Gluconacetobacter diazotrophicus PA1 5: one gene and its partners. The protein of the gene in region 2 interacts with the protein of the main gene of each other region in a pairwise test. Links are inferred from orthologs where the notes say so. Each region holds a gene or a part of one and is shown on either strand. Other genes may lie near its edges.

Evidence for each region.
Region 1: the proteins of GDI_RS11165 (region 2) and ftsZ interact in binary tests that used the Escherichia coli proteins (3 or more experiments, as listed by UniProt). The link is inferred for Gluconacetobacter diazotrophicus PA1 5 from one-to-one orthologs.
Region 3: the proteins of GDI_RS11165 (region 2) and ftsA interact in binary tests that used the Escherichia coli proteins (3 or more experiments, as listed by UniProt). The link is inferred for Gluconacetobacter diazotrophicus PA1 5 from one-to-one orthologs.

What each region holds. Positions count from the first base shown.
Region 1 is NC_010125.1:3,285,448-3,293,144, reverse strand. What follows is about bases 4,837-7,697. They hold ftsZ (cell division protein FtsZ), read right to left. Parts: upstream 7,057-7,697; coding sequence 5,617-7,056; downstream 4,837-5,616. Other genes in these bases: ftsA (cell division protein FtsA), read right to left, coding at 7,137-7,697; lpxC (UDP-3-O-acyl-N-acetylglucosamine deacetylase), read right to left, coding at 4,837-5,419. In the rest of the region: NAD-dependent DNA ligase LigA, read right to left, coding at 1-1,198; DNA repair protein RecN, read right to left, coding at 1,206-2,921; GDI_RS15155 (outer membrane protein assembly factor BamD), read right to left, coding at 3,179-4,138; more of lpxC, read right to left, coding at 4,394-4,836. UniProt on the Escherichia coli protein: Essential cell division protein that forms a contractile ring structure (Z ring) at the future cell division site. The regulation of the ring assembly controls the timing and the location of cell division.
Region 2 is NC_010125.1:2,400,480-2,410,602, forward strand. The notes cover bases 3,604-6,409. They hold GDI_RS11165 (rod shape-determining protein), read right to left. Parts: upstream 5,627-6,409; coding sequence 4,580-5,626; downstream 3,604-4,579. Other genes in these bases: mreC (rod shape-determining protein MreC), read right to left, coding at 3,604-4,442; GDI_RS11170 (hypothetical protein), read left to right, coding at 5,990-6,277. In the rest of the region: rod shape-determining protein RodA, read right to left, coding at 1-961; mrdA (penicillin-binding protein 2), read right to left, coding at 1,001-2,905; GDI_RS11155 (hypothetical protein), read right to left, coding at 2,961-3,524; more of mreC, read right to left, coding at 3,537-3,603; GDI_RS11175 (2-isopropylmalate synthase), read right to left, coding at 6,469-8,043; GDI_RS11180 (chloramphenicol phosphotransferase CPT family protein), read right to left, coding at 8,347-8,907; GDI_RS11185 (N-acetylmuramoyl-L-alanine amidase family protein), read right to left, coding at 8,911-9,810. UniProt on the Escherichia coli protein: Forms membrane-associated dynamic filaments that are essential for cell shape determination. Acts by regulating cell wall synthesis and cell elongation, and thus cell shape.
Region 3 is NC_010125.1:3,282,033-3,286,810, reverse strand. Bases 1-2,999 are described here. They hold ftsA (cell division protein FtsA), read right to left. Parts: upstream 2,198-2,999; coding sequence 803-2,197; downstream 1-802. Other genes in these bases: GDI_RS15135 (cell division protein FtsQ/DivIB), read right to left, coding at 2,194-2,999; ftsZ (cell division protein FtsZ), read right to left, coding at 1-722. Also shown: more of GDI_RS15135, read right to left, coding at 3,000-3,339; GDI_RS15130 (D-alanine--D-alanine ligase), read right to left, coding at 3,340-4,287. UniProt on the Escherichia coli protein: Essential cell division protein that assists in the assembly of the Z ring. May serve as the principal membrane anchor for the Z ring.

The DNA of each region.
Region 1 (7,697 bases), 880 kb from region 2 along the record:
GGATCTGGACCAGGTCGCCGACGCGGACGTCCTTGCGGGCGATCTCGTCCTCGTTGTGCAACGTCGCACGGGTGACGATGACGCCGCCGACATTGACCGGTTCCAGGATCGCCACCGGGGTCAGCGCGCCCGTGCGGCCGACCTGGATGTCGATCCGGGTCAGGCGGGTGATGGCCTGTTCGGCGGGGAACTTCCACGCGATCGCCCAGCGCGGCGCCCGGCCGACGAAGCCCAGCCGGTCCTGCAGGGCCAGGTCGTCGACCTTATAGACCACGCCGTCGATATCGTATTCCAGCCCCGAGCGTTCGCGGGCGATGCGATCCATGAACGCTTCCGCCGCCTCGGCGCTTTCGACGACGCAGGACAGTGGATTGACCGTGAATCCCCACTGCCGCAGCCGCTCCAGATAATCCCAGTGGGTGTCGGCCACCCGGTCCGACGAAAACCCCTGGGCATAGGCGAACAGCGACAGCGGCCGGCGGGCGGTGATGTTGGGATCGAGCTGGCGCAGCGACCCCGCCGCCGCATTGCGCGGATTGGCGAAGGGTTTCTGTCCGGCTTCGGCCTGGGCGGCGTTGATCGACAGGAAGGCGGGCTTGGACAGGAAGACCTCGCCCCTGATTTCGATCAGCGCGGGGGCCGGGCCCTTCAGCCGCAGCGGCACGTCGCGCAGCGTGCGCAGGTTGGCGGTGACGTCCTCGCCCTCCGTCCCGTCGCCGCGCGTGGTGCCGCGCACGAAGCGGCCGTGCTCGTAGGTCAGGCTGATCGACAGGCCGTCGATCTTGGGTTCCGCGACGAAGCGCAGGGCGCGGGCCTGATCGTCGTTCAGGCCGAGGAAGCGGGCGGCGCGGGTCACGAAGGATTCGAAATCCTCGCGGCCGAACACGTTGTCCAGCGAGAGCATCGGCACCAGGTGGCGATGCCGGCCGAACGCGGCGGAGGGCGCGCCGCTGACGTGCAGCGAAGGGCTGTCCGCGCGGCGCAGGTCGGGGAAGCGGGCCTCGATCGCCAGGTTGCGCTGGCGTAGCGCGTCATATTCGGCGTCGGTGACGGTGGGGGCGTCGTCCTCGTAATAGGCGCGGTCCAGGGCGCGGATCTGCTGGGCCAGACGCTCCAGTTCCACCATGGCCTGGGGTTCGGTCAGTTCGGACGGGTCCAGCCTGGCGAGATCGGGGGCGGGATCGTGTGCGCGGGACATGGCGATATTAACCTTGCAGAAGACTGTCCGCCGCCGCCCGCGCGGCCTCGGTGATCGTGTCGCCGGCCAGCATCCGGGCAATTTCCTCGCGCCGCTGTGCCGCCGACAACGGCTCGGCCCGGGTTTCGGTTCGGCCCTTGGTCACCGATTTGCTGATGCGCAGGTGCGCGTCGCCCCGGGCCGCGACCTGCGGGCTGTGGGTGACGACCAGCACCTGCACGTCATGCCCGACGCGGGCCAGCCGGTCCCCGATGGCCGAGGCGGTGGCGCCCCCCACGCCCGAATCGACCTCGTCGAACACCAGGGTCGGTACGGCGGACCGGCCGGCCAGCACGACCTTCAGCGCCAGCATCAGGCGCGACAGCTCGCCGCCCGATGCGACCTTGGCCAGCGGGCCGGGGGGCTGGCCGGGATTGGCGGCGATCTGGAACGCCGCCTGTTCGCGCCCGCGCGCGGTCCACGCTTCGGGCGGCAACGGGGGCAGCGAGACGAAGAAGCGGGCGCGTTCCAGCCGCAGCGGGCGCAGTTCGGCGGTCACTGCCTGTTCCAGGCGCCGCGCCGTCGTCTCACGCGCGGCGGACAGCCGGCCCGCCGTGTCCTCGAAGCGTGCGCGCCGGGTGCGGACCGCCTCCTGCAGGGCGCCGATCCGGGCGTTGCCGGAATCCAGCGCCGCCAGCCGGTCGGCGAAGGCCGCCAGCAGGCCCGGCAGTTCGGGCACCGACACGCCATGCTTGCGCGCGGCGGCGCGCAGGGCGAACAGCCGTTCCTCGGTCTGTTCCAGCAGGTGGGGGTCGGATTCCGCGTCGGCGGCCAGGCGCGAGAGCAGGGTTTCGGCCTCGCCCAGGGCTTCCTCGGCGCGTTCCAGGGCCGCCAGCGCGTCATGGGCCAGCCGGTCGGCGCCGCCGGCCGCCGCATCGTCCTCGCCGGCGGCGGGCAGCAGGCGCTGCAGGGTCCGGCTGGCGCCGCGCAGGGCGGCGGCGGGGCCAGGTGGCGCGGCGGTCGCGCAGGCGACAGTTCGGCCAGCGCCAGCCGCAATGGCCTCGCCACGCCGTTCGCCCTGTTGCAGCGACTGGCGCAGGCCGGCCAGATGCGTTTCCTCGTCCTCCTGCGGGGCCAGGCTGGACAGATCCTCGACCGACTGGCGCAGCCAGTCTTCCTCGCGCGCCGCGTTTTCCATCGCGGCCTGGGCGGCGGCCAGTTCGGCCGTGGCCTCCATCCATGCGCGATAGGCGGCGGCGGTATCGGCCCGCAGGTCGGCCGGCACGCCGAAGGCATCCAGCAGGTCCAGATGCGTGGACTGGTCCGCCAGCCCCATCTGTTCGTGCTGCCCCTGGATTTCGACCAGCAGCGACGCCGCGCGGCGCAGCAGGGTCACGCCGGCCGGCTGGTCGTTGATATAGGCGCGGGACCGTCCATCCACCGTCACGATCCGGCGCAGCACCAGCGGGTCGCGCGGGTCGTCGATCAGGATACCCTGTTCGGCCAGCAGGCCGGGCAGCGGATGGCCGGGGGCGAGTTCGAAGCAGGCGGTGACGCTGGCCTGCTCGGCCCCGGCGCGGACCAGCCCCGCGCTGGCGCGCTCGCCCAATGTCAGGCCCAAACTGTCCAGCAGGATGGATTTGCCCGCCCCGGTTTCCCCCGTCAGCACCGTCAGGCCGGGCGAAAACGGCAGGTCCAGCCGTTCGATCAGGACCACGTCGCGGATCGAGAGATGAGTCAGCACAACGTCGTCCGCCCGTAAACGCGCGCTGGCGGCGATCCGAGGCGCCTTTCCTGTGCTCCGGTGCTCACGGCCCACAAGGCCGCTCCGCTCCGGTGCTCGGAAACGCACGCCGGGCGCTCCACTGCGTTCCGCTCTCGCTCGTCAGCCCACGTTTCCGGGCGGACGCCTGGAACACCGTAAACGCGCGCCGGCGGCAATCCGAGGCGCGTTTCCTGAGTTCCGTTCTTGTTCACCGGCCTATGCTTCCGGACAGGCGCTTAGAAGACCGAGTGCCACATGCGCGAGAAGAAGCCGCGTCTGGCCGGCGTGGCGCCGGGCGGCGGCGGGGCATTTTTCGCGTGCGTGTCGTCAACGGGCGTGGCCGGCGTGGTGTCGGGGACCGAGCCGGGCAGCGGGGCGTGGGGGTCCAGCAGGTTCTTGCTGCGCAGCATGTTGTAGCTGAAGCGGTACCATTTGCTGCCCGGATAGTTATAGGACAGCACCGAGGCCGTGCGGCGCGCCTGGTCCGTCAGGCCCAGATCCAGATACACCTCGACCAGACGCTCCAGCGCCTCGGGCACGTGGTTGGTGGTCTGGAAATCCTGCACCACGCGCTGGTAGCGGTTGACCGCGCCTTCGTAATTCCGCTGTTCCTCGTAGAACCGGCCGACCAGCATTTCCTTGCCGGCCAGATGGTCGCGGCACAGATCGACCTTCAATTGCGCATCGCGGGCATAGGGCGATTGCGGGAAGCGGGTGATCACCTCTTCCAGCGCGTTCATGGCCTCGACCGTGCCCTGCTGGTCGCGCTGCACCTCGGCCACCTGCTCGTAATAGCACAGGGCCCGCAGGTAGAAGGCATAGGCCGCGTCGGCGCTGGTCGGGTGCAGTTCCAGGAAGCGGTCCAACTGCTGCACCGCGTCGGCGTATTTGTCCTGCAGGTAGTTCGCGTAGCCTTCCATGAGCTGTGCGTTCGCGACATAGCCGGAATAGGGATAATTCTGCTGCAGGACCTCGAATTCCGCGGCGGCCAGGGCATAGCGCTGGTCGCGCAGGGCGTCGATGCCGTTATTGTAGAGCGTTTCGACAGGCGGGACATGGGATTCCATGTCGTTGATCGCCTTCTTGTCGCCGCCGCAGGCCGCCACCGCCAGGATCAGGGCCAGTGATGCGAATCGGGCGGCACGGAGGCCGTTCGAACGGTCAGCGAAATGATATCGAATTCTGCGCAGGGACATGCCGGCTCTTCCAGTTCGGTCTGCCTTATATCATGCGGCGGGCCGTGGTGAAGGCCATGGCGTCGTTTTCAATGCAATCCGGGGTGATACGGCCCGGTAGAGCCGGCCTGGAAACGTGGTCTGGTGAGCGAGAGTGCCGCGCAGCGGCACGCCCGGCGTGTGTCTGCGAGCAGCGAAGCGGCCGTGTCGGCCGTGAGCATCGAAGCACAGCGGATGCGCGTCGGGTCGCCACCAGCGCGCGTTTACAGGCCGACTCTAGGCCGCCGCACGCAGTGCGGCCTGGGCACGCTGCGCGCGGGTGTGCATGCGCCAGGCCGCACGGTCGGCGAACAGCGCGCGCAGCAGCCGGTTGTTCAGCGCGTGGCCGGATTTGTGGCCGGTGAACAGGCCGTTGATCGCGCCGCCGGCCAGGTACAGGTCACCCACCGCGTCGATCATCTTGTGACGGACGAATTCGTCGGGCCGGCGCAGGCCGGACGGGTTCAGAACGCTGGCGCCGTCCACCACGATCGCATTGTCCAGCGAGCCGCCGCGCGCCAGGCCCGCCCGGTGCAGGGCTTCGATTTCCTGGCGCAGGGTGAAGGTCCGACAATTGGCGATTTCGGCACGGTAGCCCTGACGGTCCAGACGGGTCGCAAACGTCTGCTCGCCGATCGCGGCGGCGGGGAAGTCGATGGACAGGGTCAGCGACAACCCGCCCTCGCGGCCCGGGCGCAGTTCGGCGAAGGCGTCACCCTCGGTCACGCGAACGGGGCGCAGGACGTCGATCGCGGTGCGCGGGGCGGCCTGTTCCGCCAGGCCCGCGCAATCCAGCAGGAAGATGAAATCGGCCGCCGAGCCGTCGAAGACCGGGATTTCCGGCCCGTCGACATCGATCAGCACATTGTCGACGCCGCTTCCCGACAGGGCGGACATCAGATGTTCGATGGTGGCGATGCGCAGCGCGGGGTCCGTGGCATCGCCGATGACGGTGCTCAGCCGCGTATCGACGACATGGTCGAACCGGGCCGGAATGGTGCGGTCGTCCAGGTCGGTGCGCCGGAAGACGATGCCGGTATTTTCCGCCGCCGGATGCAGCGTCAGGCGAATGCGCCGCCCGGTATGCAGCCCGACGCCGATGGAGGAAATGGAATTGCCCAGCGTATGCTGCCGCGCCGTGCGTACCGCCGCGCGCGCGGGGGCGGGGCTGCCGGACGAGGTGGCACCCGAGGGGGCGCTGCCAGAAGATACACCGACAGAGGACACAGTATCATGCCCCGGAATTGCCAGCATACCGTCCATCGCGTGTCCCTCGCGTTGTTCTTTATTCAGTCGCTAAAAGAACGACAGCCTAATTTGTAGCGTCGGGGTGGTGGACAGGCGAGTCAATGTTTGTTGCCGACTGTTACGGGTTAAGAACCTGAAACAAAATGAAAAAAAGCCACGATGCCTGGGGCATCGTGGCGGATCGCCATCAGGACCGGCGCCGGCTGCTGCTGTCAGGACTGGCGGCGCAGGAAGGCCGGGATGTCCAGACCGACCTCGTCGGCCGTGGCCTGGCGGACGGTGGCGGTGGGCTCCTGTTCCGGCAGCACGGGCTCGGCACGCTGGGGGGCCGGCGCGGGGGCGGCCCCGCGGCGCAGCACGCCGGTGACGATGTTGAACAGGCTGTTGCCCCGCTGGCCGGCCGGCGATGCGTCCTGCGGGCGCGGCGGTTCCGAGAACAGCGGCGAGCGGGGCGAGGGCCGGGCGCCCGGCGCCACGTGCTGCGGCGTGGAATGGGGCGACGGCGCGGGCACGGGCCCGGTGTTCATGAAGTTCGGGGTGGGGTGGCGCGGGGCGGGCTGCCCCCCGGCATGGGCCGCTGCCGGATCGGGCGCCACGGCTTCCTGCACCGAGGCGCGGTCCGTTGCCGCGTCCGGTTGGGGGGCGGCTTCGGCCTGCACCGGTTCGGCAACGCGGACCGGCGGGGTGTCGATGCCGGTGGCGACGACCGACACCCGGATGCGCCCGTTCAGCGATTCGTCGATCGCCGAGCCGAAGATGATGTTCGCGTCGTCGGCCACTTCCTCGCGGATGCGGTTGGCGGCCTGATCGACTTCGTACAGCGTCATGTCCTCGCCGCCGGTGATGTTGATCAGCAGGCCGCGCGCGCCGGCCATCGACGTGTCTTCCAGCAGCGGGTTGGAAATCGCGTCCTCGGCCGCGGAAATGGCGCGGTTGTCGCCATCGGCCTCGCCGGTGCCCATCATCGCCTTGCCCATTTCGGCCATGACGGTGCGGATGTCGGCGAAATCCAGGTTGACCAGGCCCGGCGCCATCATCAGGTCGGTCACGCCGCGTACGCCCATGTACAGGACGTTGTCGGCCATCTTGAACGCGTCCTTCCAGCTCGTCCGCTCGGTGGCCAGGCGGAACAGGTTCTGGTTGGGGATGACGATCAGCGTATCGACGTACTGCTGCAGTTCCGCGATGCCGGCATCGGCGGATTTCGACCGGCGCGCGCCCTCGAAGGTAAACGGCTTGGTGACGACGCCCACGGTCAGGATGCCGCGTTCGCGCGCCATGCGCGCGATCACCGGCGCCGCCCCCGTGCCCGTGCCGCCGCCCATGCCGGCGGTGATGAACACCATGTGCGCGCCGTCCATGTGGCGGGCCAGCTCATCGGCCGCTTCCTCGGCCGCCGCGCGCCCGATCTCGGGCTTGGCGCCCGCGCCCAGGCCCTGCGTCAGGTGCGGGCCAAGCTGGACGCGGCGGTCGGCCTTGCTGTGCGACAATTGTTGCGCGTCGGTATTCGCGACGACGAATTCCACGCCCTGCAACTGGGACTGGATCATGTTGTCGACCGCGTTCGTGCCGCCCCCGCCCACGCCGATCACGGTGATCCGCGGCGTGAAGTCGGAATGAAGCTGCTGCGGAATGCTGAGGTTGAGGGTCATGGGCGTCTCCCGGGACGAGTCGTAATGATATGCGTACCGATTCGCGTATGGGTTTTCAGGGGTTATTCTGAATCATTTCATTACACCCTGTCGCGTATGAATTCCACGAGGCGACGGAGGAATCCGGCCGGTCTGGGCTCGGAAAGATCCAGATCGCCCAGCGCGCCGCTGCCCCCGGCCGCCCACGCCAGCAATCCGGCGGACGTGGCGAAGGACGGCCAGGCCGCCGCGTCGTCCGGCAGGCCGCGAATGCCCGTGGGGCGGCCCAGCCGGACCTGGCGGTTGAGGATGCGCGCGGCCATGTTGCCCACGCCATCCAGCAGCGATGCCCCGCCCGTCAGCACGACCCGCCCGTCGGCGGCGCGGCCCACCCCGGCCGATTCCAGCCTGTCACGCACCATTTCCAGCGTTTCCTCGATTCGTGGCCGGATGATCGAGACCACCTTGGAGCGGGAAATATTGACGAATTGATGGTGATCGTCGCCGATCAGCTGCACGGGCAGCAGGTCCATGTCGTCGTCGGCCGACAGTTCCGCCGAGCCGTACATGGTCTTCAGCCATTCGGCGCTGTCGATCGGCGTGGACAGCACGTGGGCGATGTCGCGCGTGACATGCATGCCGCCCACCGGCAGGCAGGCGGT
Region 2 (10,123 bases):
TCGCGATCCCCAGCCCCAGCAGGCGCCCGAACTGGTTGCGGCTGCGCAGGGCGATCAGCATCCCGCCCAGCACCATCAGCATCAGCAGCCCGATGACCACGATCCCGCCGACATAGCCCCATTCCTCGGCGATCATGGTGAAGATGAAGTCGGTCTGCTTTTCCGGCAGGAAGTTCAGTTGCCCCTGCGTGCCATGCAGGTAGCCCTGCCCCCACATCCCGCCCGACCCCAGCGCGATCTTCGACTGGATGATGTTATAGCCCGCGCCCAGCGGGTCGCTTTCGGGGTGCAGGAAGGTGGTGATCCGCGCCTTCTGGTAGTCATGCAGGTGGGCGTAGGCGAACTTGCCCAGCAACGGCAGCGGTGCCAGTAGCAGTACGATCTGCCACAGCCGCATCCCGGCGGCGAAGAAGATCGTGGCCCCCACCACGCCGATGATGACGGCGGTGCCCAGGTTGGGCTCCTTCAGCACCAGCCCCACCGGCAGCAGCACCATCAGCGCGGGCGGCAGCAGGTAGAGCGGATTGACCATCCTGCGGTAGCTGATGCGGTGGAACCACGTCGCCAGCACCAGCACCAGTGCGATCTTGGCCAGTTCCGAGGGCTGGACCTGCATCCCGCCGATGATCAGCCAGCGTTCCGCCCCCTTGCCGACATGGCCCATCCGCAGCACCGCGACCAGCAGCAGCAGCGATAGCCCGTAGAGCGGCCAGGCCAGGCGGACCAGAACGCGCGGGCTGGTCAGCGCGACGCAGATCATCATCACCATGCCGAAGGCGAAGCGGATGGTCTGCGGACCGGCGAACGGACGGGACGACCCGCCCGCCGCGGAATAGAGCGCGCCGTACCCCACCCCCGCCAGCACGCAGATCAGCAGCACGTACAGCCAGTTGACCTGCCACAGCTTGGCCAGGATGCGGAAATTGGGTTCGGCGCGCAGGAGGCGCTTCTGGAAATTCATGTGTCCCTCTCCGGCAGGGGTAACGCAGCCCACCGGCGACTATTCGATGTCGGCCACCACCTGGCCCGGCGGTTCCTTGCGGTTCGCCGGGTCGCGGGTCAGCGCATCGGTCATGATATCGCGGGCCAGCGGCGCCGCAACCGCGGCGCCCGCATTGCCGTGTTCCACCACCACCGAAACCGCATAGCGCGGCGCGTCATAGGGCGCATAGCAGATGAACAGGGCATGCGGGCGATATTCCCACGGCAGGGCGGAGGAATCGAAATGCCCGCTTTCGCGCAGGGCGCGCGACACGCGACGCACCTGCGCGGACCCGGTCTTGCCGGCCATCTGGACGCCTGGAATATCCAGGCGCGCCTTGGGCGCGGTGCCGTGTTCCTCGTTGATCACGGCGAACATGCCGGCGCGCAACTGCCCCAGGAACGGATCGGGCATGCCCAGCGCCGGCCAGTGCGTGGGGTCCGTGCCCTCCGCCAGCTTGCCCGCGACCGCGCGGACCAGATGCGGCTGCACCGCCCGCCCGCTGGCGATCCGCGATGCATAGGTGGCGAGTTGGAGCGGCGTGACCTGCACGAATCCCTGCCCGATGCCGCTGACGATCGTATCGCCGCCATTCCAGTGCTGGCCGTGCGCCCGCCGCCAGTCCGGGGTCGGGATCAATCCCTGGCGGGTGTGCGGCAGTTCGATATCCAGGTGCGTGCCCAGGCCGAACGCGTGCGACGCCGCGGCGATGGCGTCCATGCCGGTCCGCCGCGCGGCTTCGTAGAAGAACACGTCGCAGGAGAATTTCAGCCCGTCCTTCAGCGTCAGCGATCCGTGGCCGTAACGCGACCAGCAATGGAAGCGCGTGCCGCCCACATCCAGGTAGCCGGGACAGAAGATCCGGTCGGTCGGCGACAGCGTGCCGGCCTGCAGGGCCGCCATGGCCACGGCGGGCTTGAAGGTCGAGCCGGGGGGATAGACGCCCGCGACCGCCTTGTTGATCAGCGGCGTGCCCTGGTTGTTGGTCCATTCGACCCATTGCGCCTGGCTGACGCCGCTGTCGAACAGCGAGGGGTCGAAGGACGGGTTGCTGACCATGGCCAGCACCTCGCCATTGCGGCAATCCATCACCACGGCGCTGGCCGACTGGTCGGCGATGCGCCCCAGCACCGCCTGCTGCAGGCCCGAATCGATGGTCAGGGTGATTTCGTCGCCGGCCTGCCCATCATCGCGCGACAGTTCGGCCATGACGCGGCCGACGGCGTTGACCTCGATCTCCACCGCGCCCACCTGGCCGCGCAGCAAGGTATCCTGCGTCTGCTCGATTCCCGACCGGCCGATGCGCATTCCCGGCAGGGCCATCGTCGCGTCGGCCGTCACGTCCTTTTCGCCCGGCGGCGCGACATAGCCCACGACATGGGCCATCAGCGGCCCGAACGGATAGTTGCGGGTGGTCCCGACATCGATCAGCACGCCGGGCAGCGAGGGCGCATTCAGTTCGATCCGCGCCATGTCGTCCCACGACAGGAAGTCGTGCAGCATGATCGGGATGAAGCGCCGCTTGTGCCGCATCTCGCGCTCGATACGCGCGCGATCGCGGGCCTCGATGGGCACCAGGGCGGAAAACCGGTCCAGCGTGCCGGAGATGTCGCTGGTGTCCTCGGGCAGCAGCAGCGCGCGCCAGTTGACCTTGTTCGACGCCACGGCAATGCCGAACCGGTCGACCACCCGGCCGCGCGGCGGGGCGATCAGGCTGCGATTGACGCGGTTGTTTTCCGCCAGCTTGGCGTAATGGTCGCCGTCGAGCACCTGGAGTCCGTACAGCCGGTGCCCCAGCGCGCCCAGCGCCGCCATCTGCGCCCCCAGCACCACCAGCGCGCGCCGGGTGAAGACCCCGCGCGACGGATTCCCGGTATCGGGCCGCGACATCAGGCGGGTGGCGGTTTTCCTGCGCCGGATCATCCACCCATCCGCGTCAGGACAGAGAATACGTCATGAGTCGCGCGCAAGGGGGACGTCAGGCGCGGCCGGGATTGGCGATCGTGCGCGCCATGGCGGCGAAGACGGCATACAGCACCGGGAACACCCCCAGGCCCAGCGTCCACTGGAAGACGAACGCGCCGACCGGCATCACCCGCAGCGACAGCGCGGACACCAGCGTCCATTGCAGGACCGTCCCCCCCAGCGACACGCCGCCGAACACCAGCCACAGCAGCAGCCCGTGGATGCGCGCGAATCCGTACCGCGCCGACATCCCCACGCCGTGGACGATCAGCAGCACCAGCAGCATCACGCCCGGCGGCCCGAATCCCAGCAGATCGACCAGCAGCCCCAGCAGGAACACCAGCGGCGAGGACATCGAGGCCGGGCGGAAGATGGTCCAGAAGAAGACCGAGGACAGCACCACCCCCGGCAGCAGCTCCGCCTGCCCCGGCAGGTTGAACGGCGCGGACAGCAGCAGGATGGCCAGGCCCGTCAGCGCGCCGGGCAGGCCGCGCCGCGACAGCACGTCCAGCCGGCGCCACAGGCTGGCACGGGGCTGGATGCCCGGCTGAAGCGCAGGTGACTGGTCGGGCGTCATCCATGCACACTCTCATCCACGACCAAGTGGGGATTGGAAGGGAACCGAAAGGATACTGCCGGGCCGCAGCAGGGGAACCCGCCCCGGGGCATCCGGCGCGACCACGGCGGACCGCCCGTAATCGAAGACGCGGACAATGTCGAGATGCTCCAGCGACGCGGCCGGAACGATGACCGGCTGGCCGGCGCGCGGGTAGTGAACCCGCCCGACGGGCAGCCCCGGGGGCAGTGAATCAATCTCGCCATTGGTGACGACGCGTTCTCCCTCGATCGGGGGGGTATCCTGGGGATAGTAGATCAGGCGCGGCGTGCCCGAATTGTCCCCCGCCATTATAGCGGCCCCATGGCTGACTTCCAGCGTCACCGGAATCCGGCTGGACGCATCCGTTACCAGCAGCACCCGCACCGAGCGCGCGCCGACCTCGGTCACGCGGCCGACCAGACCCGACGCGTCCAGCACGATTTCGTCCTTGTGAATACCGGCATCGACATTGGCGGCCACCAGTACGCTACGCGCATACAGCCCGCTGGTATCGCGGACCACGCGCCCGGTGACAAACGAGGGCGCGGGATCGGGCATCCAGTGCAGGTTGGCCTTCAGCGCCGCGTTTTCATCCGCCAGGGCGGCGGCAACGTCGTACCAATGGCGCAGATTGGCGTTTTCCAGGCGCAGGCGCTGATTTTCGGCCTCCATCCGGCCCATGTCGCGCATGCGGCCGAACAGACCGTGAAACTTTTCCTGGGGCCAGACGATCAATCCATAAGCCGGAGCCAGAATGTCGGCCACGCTCATGCGCACGCGTTCGGTCAGGCCCCGGTCGGCCTGGCCCAGCAGCATGATGCCGACCGCCGCGACGATCAGCAGCGGCAGGACCAGCCGGTCCAGCGCCTGGCGGAGGGGGATGGACAACGGAATCATGACGACACCCCCGCGATTCGCAGGTGTCCCTGTCCGTTTCTACAGCCGCCCCGCCGGACGTTCATCGCCCCGGCCCCCTTGCCTGTCCCTGCGCGGGCCGGCCACCGCCTGGCCGAACCGCCTGTTTTCGCCTGCCGTCAGTACATGCTGGTCAGGACATTCTTCAAACGTTTCATTTCTTCGAGGGCGCGTCCAGTCCCCAGCGCCACGCAGGACAATGCGTCCTCGCCCACCGTCACCGGCAGGCCGGTCGCGCGGCGCAGTACCTCGTCCAGCCGATAGAGCAGCGCGCCGCCGCCGGTCAGCACGATTCCCTTGTCCACGATGTCGGCGGCCAGTTCTGGGGGCGTGTTTTCCAGCGCGGTGGTCACCGCGTCCACGATCTGGCTGACCGGCTCGGCCAGGCTCTCGGCGATCTGCGCCTGCGACACCACGACCTCGCGCGGGACGCCGTTGATCAGGTCGCGTCCCTTGACCTCGCGCCAGCCGCCGTAATCTTCCAGGTCGTCGGGCGGCAGGGCCGATCCCAGTTCGATCTTGATCCGCTCGGCCGAGCTTTCACCGATCAGCAGGTTATGGTTACGCCGGATATACGAGATGATGGCCTCGTCCATCTTGTCGCCGCCGACCCGGGCCGAGCGCGCATAGACGATACCGCCCAGCGAAATCACCGCGACCTCGGTCGTACCGCCGCCGATATCGACGATCATGCTGCCCGACGGCTCGGTGACCGGCAGGCCGGCGCCGATCGCCGCCGCCATCGGCTCCTCGATCAGGAAGACCTTGCGCGCGCCCGCGCTCTCGGCGCTTTCCTGGATCGCCCGGCGCTCGACGGCGGTCGAGCCGGAGGGCACGCAGACGATGATCAGCGGGCTGGCGAACATCCGCCGGTTATGCACCTTGCGGATGAAATGCTTGATCATTTCCTCCGCGACCTCGAAATCGGCGATGACGCCATCGCGCAGGGGGCGGATGGCGGTGATGTTGCCGGGCGTGCGCCCGACCATCTGCTTGGCTTCCTCGCCCACCGCCAGCACCATCTTCTTGCCGCGTACCTCGGCGATGGCGACCACCGAGGGTTCATTCAGGACGACGCCACGCCCCTTGACATAGACAAGGGTATTGGCCGTGCCGAGGTCGATGGCCATGTCGGCCGACAAGAGACCCAGCAGACGAGCAAACATCCAGAACTCCCGACAACAAGCACGACTATGGCAGATCATCCCGGCCGGGGTTGCGCGACGTGCCGACAGCCACACGTCGCCTCGCACACAAGCCCACAGGATCAGGCCGTGGGCTTACCGGGGCTGGAAGAGACGGGCAAGGGCCACGGACATTAAATCGTGCATTTCCATGCCGCCCCGCCGATCCCGCTTCCCGCTGGCATGAAAACTTTTCCATCCCCTGCCGGAATGCCCGGCCGCTTCCCATATCTGCGGCGTGGCGCGGCGGCGCGGCGGCATGCCTTTTTTTCGCCACCGAACCGCCCTTCCGCATCCATCAGCCGCACCGAGAATGGCGGCCAGACGGTGACAAGGAAGACGATCATGAAGATCCGCATGCATGCCCCCACCTCCACGCAGACCCGCCATCGAACCCTCGTTCGAAGCGCCCTGGCAGGGGCGGGACTGCTGGCCCTCGCGGGGTGCGGCAATCCCTATGACCCCGGCGCGCGCGCCGGCACCGGCGCCCTGATCGGCGCGGGCGGCGGGGCGGCCATCGGCGGCCTGGCCGGCGGCGGCGGCGGCGCGGCCATCGGCGCGCTGACCGGCGGTGCCGTGGGCGCCGCGACGGGGGCCGCGACCACGCCGCCCCCGCCCCGGCGCGGCTACTGACACGCGGCTACTACAGACAGGATTATCGAGAGATGGTACATAACTGAGCGTAATCATGTATAAAAGAGAGGCAGTACTAAATGAGCCTTGTCCGGGCGGTTATACAACGGTTATTGAGGACGGACCGACGAAAAAAAGCGGGGCACCCGAAGGATGCCCCGCCCGTCATGATACCGGCCGTCCGGTGCCGGTCAGGCCGTCATGGCTTCGGGTTCGGCGCGGGTACGCTTGACCAGCAGCTTGTTCAGCGCATGAACGTAGGCCCGCACGGCCGACACCAGCGTGTCGCTGTCCGCGCCCTGGCCGTCCACCAGCTTGCCATCTTCCTCCAGCCGCACGGTGGTGCGCGCCTGCGCGTCGCTGCCCTCGGTCACCGCGCCGACCGAATAGAGCTGCAGCGTCGCCTCGTGCGGGAAGATCTCGCGGACCGCGTTGAACGCCGCATCGACGGGCCCCTGGCCAGTCACGGTGGCGCTGCGCGCCTCGCCGTCGACCTCCAGCGCCAGGTCGGCGCGCGCCGGACGGCGAGACCCGGCCTCGATATCCAGCGAGACGAAGCGGATGCGGGCATGGTCGCGGGCCTCGTCATCGACCAGGGCGACCAGGTCCTCGTCGTAGACGACCTTCTTGCGGTCGGCCAGGTCCTTGAACCGCGCGAACGCATCATTCAGATGCGCCTCGTCCATCTCGCCGTATCCCATGGCCTTCAGCTTGTCGCGAAAGGCGGCGCGGCCGGAATGCTTGCCCAGGACCAGCGACGACCGGGTCCAGCCCACGCTCTCGGGCGTCATGATCTCGTAGGTCGCGGCATTCTTCAGCACGCCGTCCTGGTGGATGCCGCTTTCATGCGCGAAGGCGTTGCGGCCGACGATCGCCTTGTTGGGCTGGACGTCGAACCCGGTGATCGTCGCCAGCATCCGCGACGTCCGCAGCAGGTTCTGCGTCTTGATGCCGGTGCTGTACGGCAGCACGTCCTGGCGGGTGCGCAGCGCCATGACGATCTCTTCCAGCGCCGCGTTGCCCGCGCGCTCGCCGATGCCGTTGATCGTGCATTCGATCTGCCGGGCGCCGGCGGACAGCGAGGCGATGGTGTTGGCCACCCCCAGCCCCAGGTCGTTGTGGTTATGGGCCGAGAAGATCACGGTATCCGCTCCCGGCACGCGGGCCAGCAGGTCGGCGAAGATGCGGGCCATGTCCTCGGGCGTCGCATAGCCGACGGTATCGGGGATGTTGATCGTGGTGGCGCCGGCCTTGATCGCGGCCTCGACGCACCGGCACAGGAAATCCGGGTCGGTGCGCGACCCGTCCTCGGCCGACCATTCCACGTCGTCGGTGAACTGCCGCGCCGCCTGGTTGCCGGCGGTGATCAGCTCCAGCACCGTCTCGGGCTCCATCCGCAGCTTGTATTTCATGTGCAGCGGCGAGGTGGAGATGAAGTTGTGGATGCGTCCCCGCGCGGCCGGGCGAATGGCCTCGCCGGCGCTGGCGATGTCGTTCCGCCCGCCGCTGCGGGCCAGGGCGCAGATCACGGGGGCACGAATGTGCGAGGCTATCTGGTGCACGCTGTCGAAATCGCCCTTCGACGCCACGGGGAATCCCGCCTCGATCACATCGACGCCCAGTTCCGCCAGCGCCTCGGCCATGCGGAGCTTTTCGGCCAGGTTCATCGAGAAGCCGGGCGATTGTTCGCCGTCACGCAGGGTCGTGTCGAAAATGATGACACGATCATTGTCGATGCGGCCGAAGGACGGATGGTCGATAGTCATGAATTACCTCGGATTGATCCGGATGTTCGCCTTTGAACGCCGTGCGGGCGTTCCTGCCTTGCATGCGGGATGGCTCCCGCAACTTCCCCTGGGCGTACCGGCGTCCTGCCGGCCCTGAACGCTCAGGGGCAGATAAGTCGAAGGCTGAGGAGAAGGGCGTCCCGGCCGCAGGCACGCGACAGGGCCGGCGCCACTGCGCCCGACAAGCCTGCCGTCATGATCGTTGCGGAATCCATGGCCGGCACCATACAGGCCGATCCGCCGATTGCAACAGAAAAGGCCCGTCCATCCGTATCCGGCGGATTACAGGCCGAACGCGTCGCGGATACTGTGCGCCGACTGTCCGGGCGTCATGCGAACCGTGTCCAGTTCCAGGTCGTACGCCATGCCGCGATGCACCCGATCATACTGCCAGCGCGCCAGGCCGATCCGCCGATCACCCCGCGCGCGCTCCCGCGCTTCCAAAATCGCCAGCGGCGCAAACAGCCCGACCAGATGCACGACGCAGCCCGCCAGCAGCGCCCGATAGTCGCGCGCGTCGGCCGCATCCAGCATCACGTCGTCCACGATCAGGTCGTTCCCCTGCCCCGCCATGGCGGCCACGGCATGGCGCATACCGCGCATCGCCCGTGCCATCACCGCCCCGCCGCGAATGGCGATCGAGGGATGCCCGTCCCGGGTTTCGGGGACGAATTGCATGCCATCCGGATGATCGAGCATCCGTGGCGGCAGCATGGAGACGAAATCGTCCATCGCGACATGCAGGAACGGGCGGTCCAGCAGCCCCTGAAGCGCCCGCGCGACGGAACTCTTGCCGACGCTGCCGACACCGTTGAGGATGATGACGCAAGGCGGCCGGTCCATATTTCAGCCGGTCAGGTGCGTGATGCCGTTGGCCGAGGCGAAATAACGGTCGATGGCCTGCTTCATGGCCCCGGCGACCATCATCCTGTGTCCGGCCTGGCGCAATGCGGCTTCGTCCATCCGGTTGGACATGAACCCCATTTCGACCAGCACCGAGGGGATGTCGGCCGATTTCAGCACGACGAAGGCCGCATGGCGGGACGGATGGGGCAGCAGCCCGATCCGCGACTGGAAGGACGCGACCACGCTGCTGGCCATGTGGGCGGCGCCGCGCCGCGTCTCCTCGGTCACCAGGCTGGCCAGGATGGCCTGCACCTCGGGCGAACTGGCATGCACCTGCGGGCCGCCGAAGCGGTCGGCGCTGTTTTCGGTGCGCGCCAGCGCCGCGGTCTGCGCGTCCGACGCCTGGCCCGACAGGGTGTAGACGCTGGCCCCGCGCACCCCGCGATCGGTCAGCGCGTCGGCATGCATGGAAATGAACAGGGCCGCCCGGTGGGCATGGGCGATATCCACCCGACCTTCCAGCGGAATGAAACGGTCGTCCGACCGCGTCATCGCCACGCGATAGGCGCCGCTGGCCAGCAACTGCCGACGCAGTTCGGCCGCCGCGGCCTCGGCGATGTGTTTTTCGTAGGTGCCCGAGACCCATATTTCGCCTGGGTCCTTTCCGCCATGACCGGGGTCGAGCATGACCAGCGGCAGGTGCGCCACCGCCCGCCCGACGATGGCGGGCGCGGCCAATCCCGTCGCATGCCGCGCATGGTGCGCCACGCGGCGCTGCGCCGCCAACGCGACCCGTGGGCGCACGGCCAGGATCGCCGCCAGGCCGGTCGCGGACAGGCCGGCCCGCAGGACCTGCCGGCGTCCGCGCGCAGTCACGTTATCGGAACTATCCTTGTGCATGAATACCGGTCCATGTTGCGGATCCTGCCCGCCACCCTAGCAGGGTCCGTGGCCCAAGTCAGCATTTCAACGACTTGCGGGGGGTCATTGGTACGGACGCGCAGGCGGCATCCCTGCCTGCCAACGGGTGCTTGCAGCGGGGGCGCAGTTAGGTCATGCTGTACTGGTGATGGAACCGCGTCGATCGACGCCGGAACACGGCAAGGTCGGCATGACCGGGTCCATCCGGCAGGCCGGCCCATCGGGGCGTGGCGCCCGACGCCGAGGCGATCGGGCCGCCCCACGCTGACGGGACAAGGCTGCCGCTCCGCCC
Region 3 (4,778 bases), 880 kb from region 2 along the record:
CGGTTGTCGCCATCGGCCTCGCCGGTGCCCATCATCGCCTTGCCCATTTCGGCCATGACGGTGCGGATGTCGGCGAAATCCAGGTTGACCAGGCCCGGCGCCATCATCAGGTCGGTCACGCCGCGTACGCCCATGTACAGGACGTTGTCGGCCATCTTGAACGCGTCCTTCCAGCTCGTCCGCTCGGTGGCCAGGCGGAACAGGTTCTGGTTGGGGATGACGATCAGCGTATCGACGTACTGCTGCAGTTCCGCGATGCCGGCATCGGCGGATTTCGACCGGCGCGCGCCCTCGAAGGTAAACGGCTTGGTGACGACGCCCACGGTCAGGATGCCGCGTTCGCGCGCCATGCGCGCGATCACCGGCGCCGCCCCCGTGCCCGTGCCGCCGCCCATGCCGGCGGTGATGAACACCATGTGCGCGCCGTCCATGTGGCGGGCCAGCTCATCGGCCGCTTCCTCGGCCGCCGCGCGCCCGATCTCGGGCTTGGCGCCCGCGCCCAGGCCCTGCGTCAGGTGCGGGCCAAGCTGGACGCGGCGGTCGGCCTTGCTGTGCGACAATTGTTGCGCGTCGGTATTCGCGACGACGAATTCCACGCCCTGCAACTGGGACTGGATCATGTTGTCGACCGCGTTCGTGCCGCCCCCGCCCACGCCGATCACGGTGATCCGCGGCGTGAAGTCGGAATGAAGCTGCTGCGGAATGCTGAGGTTGAGGGTCATGGGCGTCTCCCGGGACGAGTCGTAATGATATGCGTACCGATTCGCGTATGGGTTTTCAGGGGTTATTCTGAATCATTTCATTACACCCTGTCGCGTATGAATTCCACGAGGCGACGGAGGAATCCGGCCGGTCTGGGCTCGGAAAGATCCAGATCGCCCAGCGCGCCGCTGCCCCCGGCCGCCCACGCCAGCAATCCGGCGGACGTGGCGAAGGACGGCCAGGCCGCCGCGTCGTCCGGCAGGCCGCGAATGCCCGTGGGGCGGCCCAGCCGGACCTGGCGGTTGAGGATGCGCGCGGCCATGTTGCCCACGCCATCCAGCAGCGATGCCCCGCCCGTCAGCACGACCCGCCCGTCGGCGGCGCGGCCCACCCCGGCCGATTCCAGCCTGTCACGCACCATTTCCAGCGTTTCCTCGATTCGTGGCCGGATGATCGAGACCACCTTGGAGCGGGAAATATTGACGAATTGATGGTGATCGTCGCCGATCAGCTGCACGGGCAGCAGGTCCATGTCGTCGTCGGCCGACAGTTCCGCCGAGCCGTACATGGTCTTCAGCCATTCGGCGCTGTCGATCGGCGTGGACAGCACGTGGGCGATGTCGCGCGTGACATGCATGCCGCCCACCGGCAGGCAGGCGGTGTGCAGAAGCTGGCCCTCGCCGAACACGGCGATCGAGGTCGTGCCGCCGCCCATGTCCACCACGGTGACGCCCAGTTCGCGCTCGTTTTCGTCCAGCACCGACAGGCCCGACGCCAGCGGGGCCGAGACCAGTTCGCTGATCTTCAGTTCCGCGCGCGTCAGCACGGTTTCCAGGTTGCGCAGCGCGGTGGTCGAGGCATCGATGACATGCAGGCGCGACGTCAGCTGGTCGCACAGATGCCCGCGCGGATCGGCCACGCCCGCCGTTTCGTCCACCGCGAAATCCAGCGGCAGCGTGTGGATGGTCGACCGGCCCTCGGACATCGCGCGCATCCGGCCCTCGGTCACCACGCGGCGGACGTCGGAATCCGTGATCTCGCGCCCGCCCACGGGCCAGCGGACGTTGAACAGGCGGCTTTCGGGGTGGCCGCAGGACAGGTTGACATAGACCGTGTCCAGCCGGCGTTCGGCCGCGTCCTCGGCCTGGCCCACGGCGGCGCGGATCGCGGCCTCGGCCTCGTGCAGGTTCACGATGCCGCCGGATTTCACGCCATGCGACCGGCGCCAGCCATGGCCCAGCACCCGCAGCGTGCCGTCGGGTTCGCCCCGCCCGATCAGGCACATGATCTTGGTCGAGCCGATATCCAGCACGCCGAACGTTCCGGGCCGCCAGGCGCGCGGCGGCGCGGGCGCGTCGGGCGGCGGCAGCGCGATGACGCGTCCGCCGGTCACGGACGGGGCGGCGGGCGTGGCGCGCCGCCGGGCGCGGCGGCGGCGGGCCGGCCGGTCGGGGGGCGCGTCTTCGTCCTGTGGGGTCACGACCAGGTCGTTCATGCGCGGTTCCGTTGGGCGGGCTCGCCGCCCATCGGCGGCAGGTTGGGGACGGGGGGCGGAAGCGGTGCGGACGCCGGAAGCGACGTGCGGGGCCGGACCGGTGCAGGTGCCGGCGCCGGCACGGGGGCGGCCAGGGGCGCGGACATGGCGGACGCCGCCGGCCGGGACTCGCCATGGCTGGTCGCCGGGCCGGCCGGGTTCGGCCGGTGCGCGGCCGGGTGCGGGGCGGGTGGCGTGCCGGCGTCGGCGCCCGGCGGGCCTGCGTTCGGCGCCTTGCCATCCTGTGCCGCCCCGTTCGGCGCGACGGGGTCGGCGGCCGGCGGCGGTTGCTGGACCACCAGCCGGTCGGGCAGGCGCAGGTCGATGCTGATCACGGGGCGGTCCAGCAGCTTCATGCTGTCCTGCAGTTCGGCCAGCCGCTTCAGTGCCGGAATTTCCTCGCCCTCGGGCAGCAGGACGGTTGTGCCGTCATGCAGCAGCAGGTTCCACCGCCGCTGGCCCACGCGCACGGCGGCGGCCATGTGGGCCAGCACCACCGGCTGGCCGGCCAGCATGTCCATCAGCGGGGCGGCGGCAAGGTTGGCGTCCGGCCCAACCACCAGGGGCAGTTGCAGGAAGGCCTGGGCGTCCTTGCCGCTCAGGCCCGCCTGTCCGGGGCCCTGGTCCTGGACCGGGTTGCCGGCGCGGTCGATCAGCATGAAGCGGCCCTGGTTCTGCCAGACCGCGAAGGGACGGCGTTCGGTCAGGCGCACCACGATGGTGCCCGGCAGGTGGCGTTCGACCACCGAATGGTCCACGAAGGGCAGCGCGTCGATCCGCTGGCGGGCGGCTTCGACCGAAAAGCCCAGCACCGGGTCGCCGATGCGCACGCCCAGGGCATCGCGCAGCGCGGCCTCGTCGGTCAGCGTGCGGCCGCTGACCTGGATGTCGGTCACGCGCAGCGGCAGCAGGCTGACCAGGCGGGCGCGGATCGGCGCGAACCGTTCCTCGGACCGCATGTCGCGCAGCACGGCCGCGCCCCCGGCGATTACAATCAGGAAGACGAGGGCAAGCGCGACCGGCCGCGCCATGCGGCGTTGCCGCCGCATGAAGATCGACAGCCGTGACGGCCGGTCGCTTCGATTGTCCCGCGTCCGTCGCATCTAGGTCCGGCACGCCGCGTGTTCGACCATCCACCGGCACAGCGCGCCATAGGGGATGCCGCAGGCCCCCGCCTGTTCGGGCAGCAGCGAGGTCGGGGTCATGCCGGGCTGGGTATTGACCTCCAGGATCACCAGTCGCCCCGGCCCGTCGCCGCACTGCGTGTCGTCGTAACGGAAATCGGTGCGCGACGCGCCGGCGCAGCCCAGCGCGCGGTGGGCGGCCACCGCCAGGTCCAGCGCCTGGGCGAACGCGTCCGGGTGGATACGCGCGGGCAGGATGTGCCGCGATCCGCCATTCTGGTACTTGGCGGCGTAGTCGTAGAATTCATGCCCGGCATCGGGATTGGGGGTGATGTCGGTCACGGTCAGGGCGCGGTCGCCCATTACCCCCACCGTCAGTTCGCGCCCGGGGATGAATTCCTCGACCAGCGCCAGGGGGCCGTAGGTCCATGCGTCGGCGATCGCGGCGCGGCGGTTGGTGCCCGGCCGTACGATCTCGACACCCACCGACGATCCTTCGTTCAGCGGCTTGATGACATAGGGGGCGGGCAGCGGGTCGGCGGCGGGAAAGTCGGCGATGGCGATGACCCCGCCCTGCGCCACCGGCAGGCCCGCGGCGCGGAAGGCCGAGCGGGCCGCCGCCTTGTCCATCGCCATGGCCGACGCGCGGACGCCGGAATGGGTGTAGGGGATGTTCATCCAGTCCAGCACGCCCTGGATTGACCCGTCCTCGCCGAAGCGGCCGTGCAGGGCGTTGAACACCACGTCGGGCCGGTGCGCCGTCAGGTCCGCGACGATGGCGCCGAGGTCCGGCCCGGCATCCAGCACGCGGACGTCGAATCCTTCCTCGCGCAGGGCGGCGCTGATGCCGGCGCCGCTGGACAGGCTGACGGTGCGCTCGGCGGACAGGCCGCCGGTCAGCACCGTGATGGTGCGCGGACGGGTCATGACGGTTCTCCTGCCCCAATGGCTGTCTCGGTCGGGGATGGGGTGGCGGGACGGCCGATCCGCTTGATTTCCCACTCCAGCGTGACGCCGGTATGGACGCGCACCCGCTTGCGCACGCTCTCGCCCAGGCGTTCCAGGGGCGGCGGCGGTGGCGTCGCCGGTGTTCAGGATGAAATTGCAGTGCTTCGTGCTGACCTGTGCGCCGTCCATGGTCAGGCCCCGGCAGCCGGCGCTGTCGATCAGTTCCCACGCCTTGCGGTCCGTCACCGACGGGTCGGGGTTGCGGAAGGTCGATCCGCCGGTGCGGGCCCGCGTGGGCTGCGACTCCTCGCGCGACTGGCGGATGGCCGCGATGGCCTGGCGGATGTCGGCGGGGGCCGCGGGCGCGGCGCGCAGGCGCGCGCGCACCACCACCGCGCCAGCCGGCAGCGCCGACCGGCGATAGCCGAACCCCAGCGCCGGCCCGGACAGGCGCACGCTGTTGCCGTCGC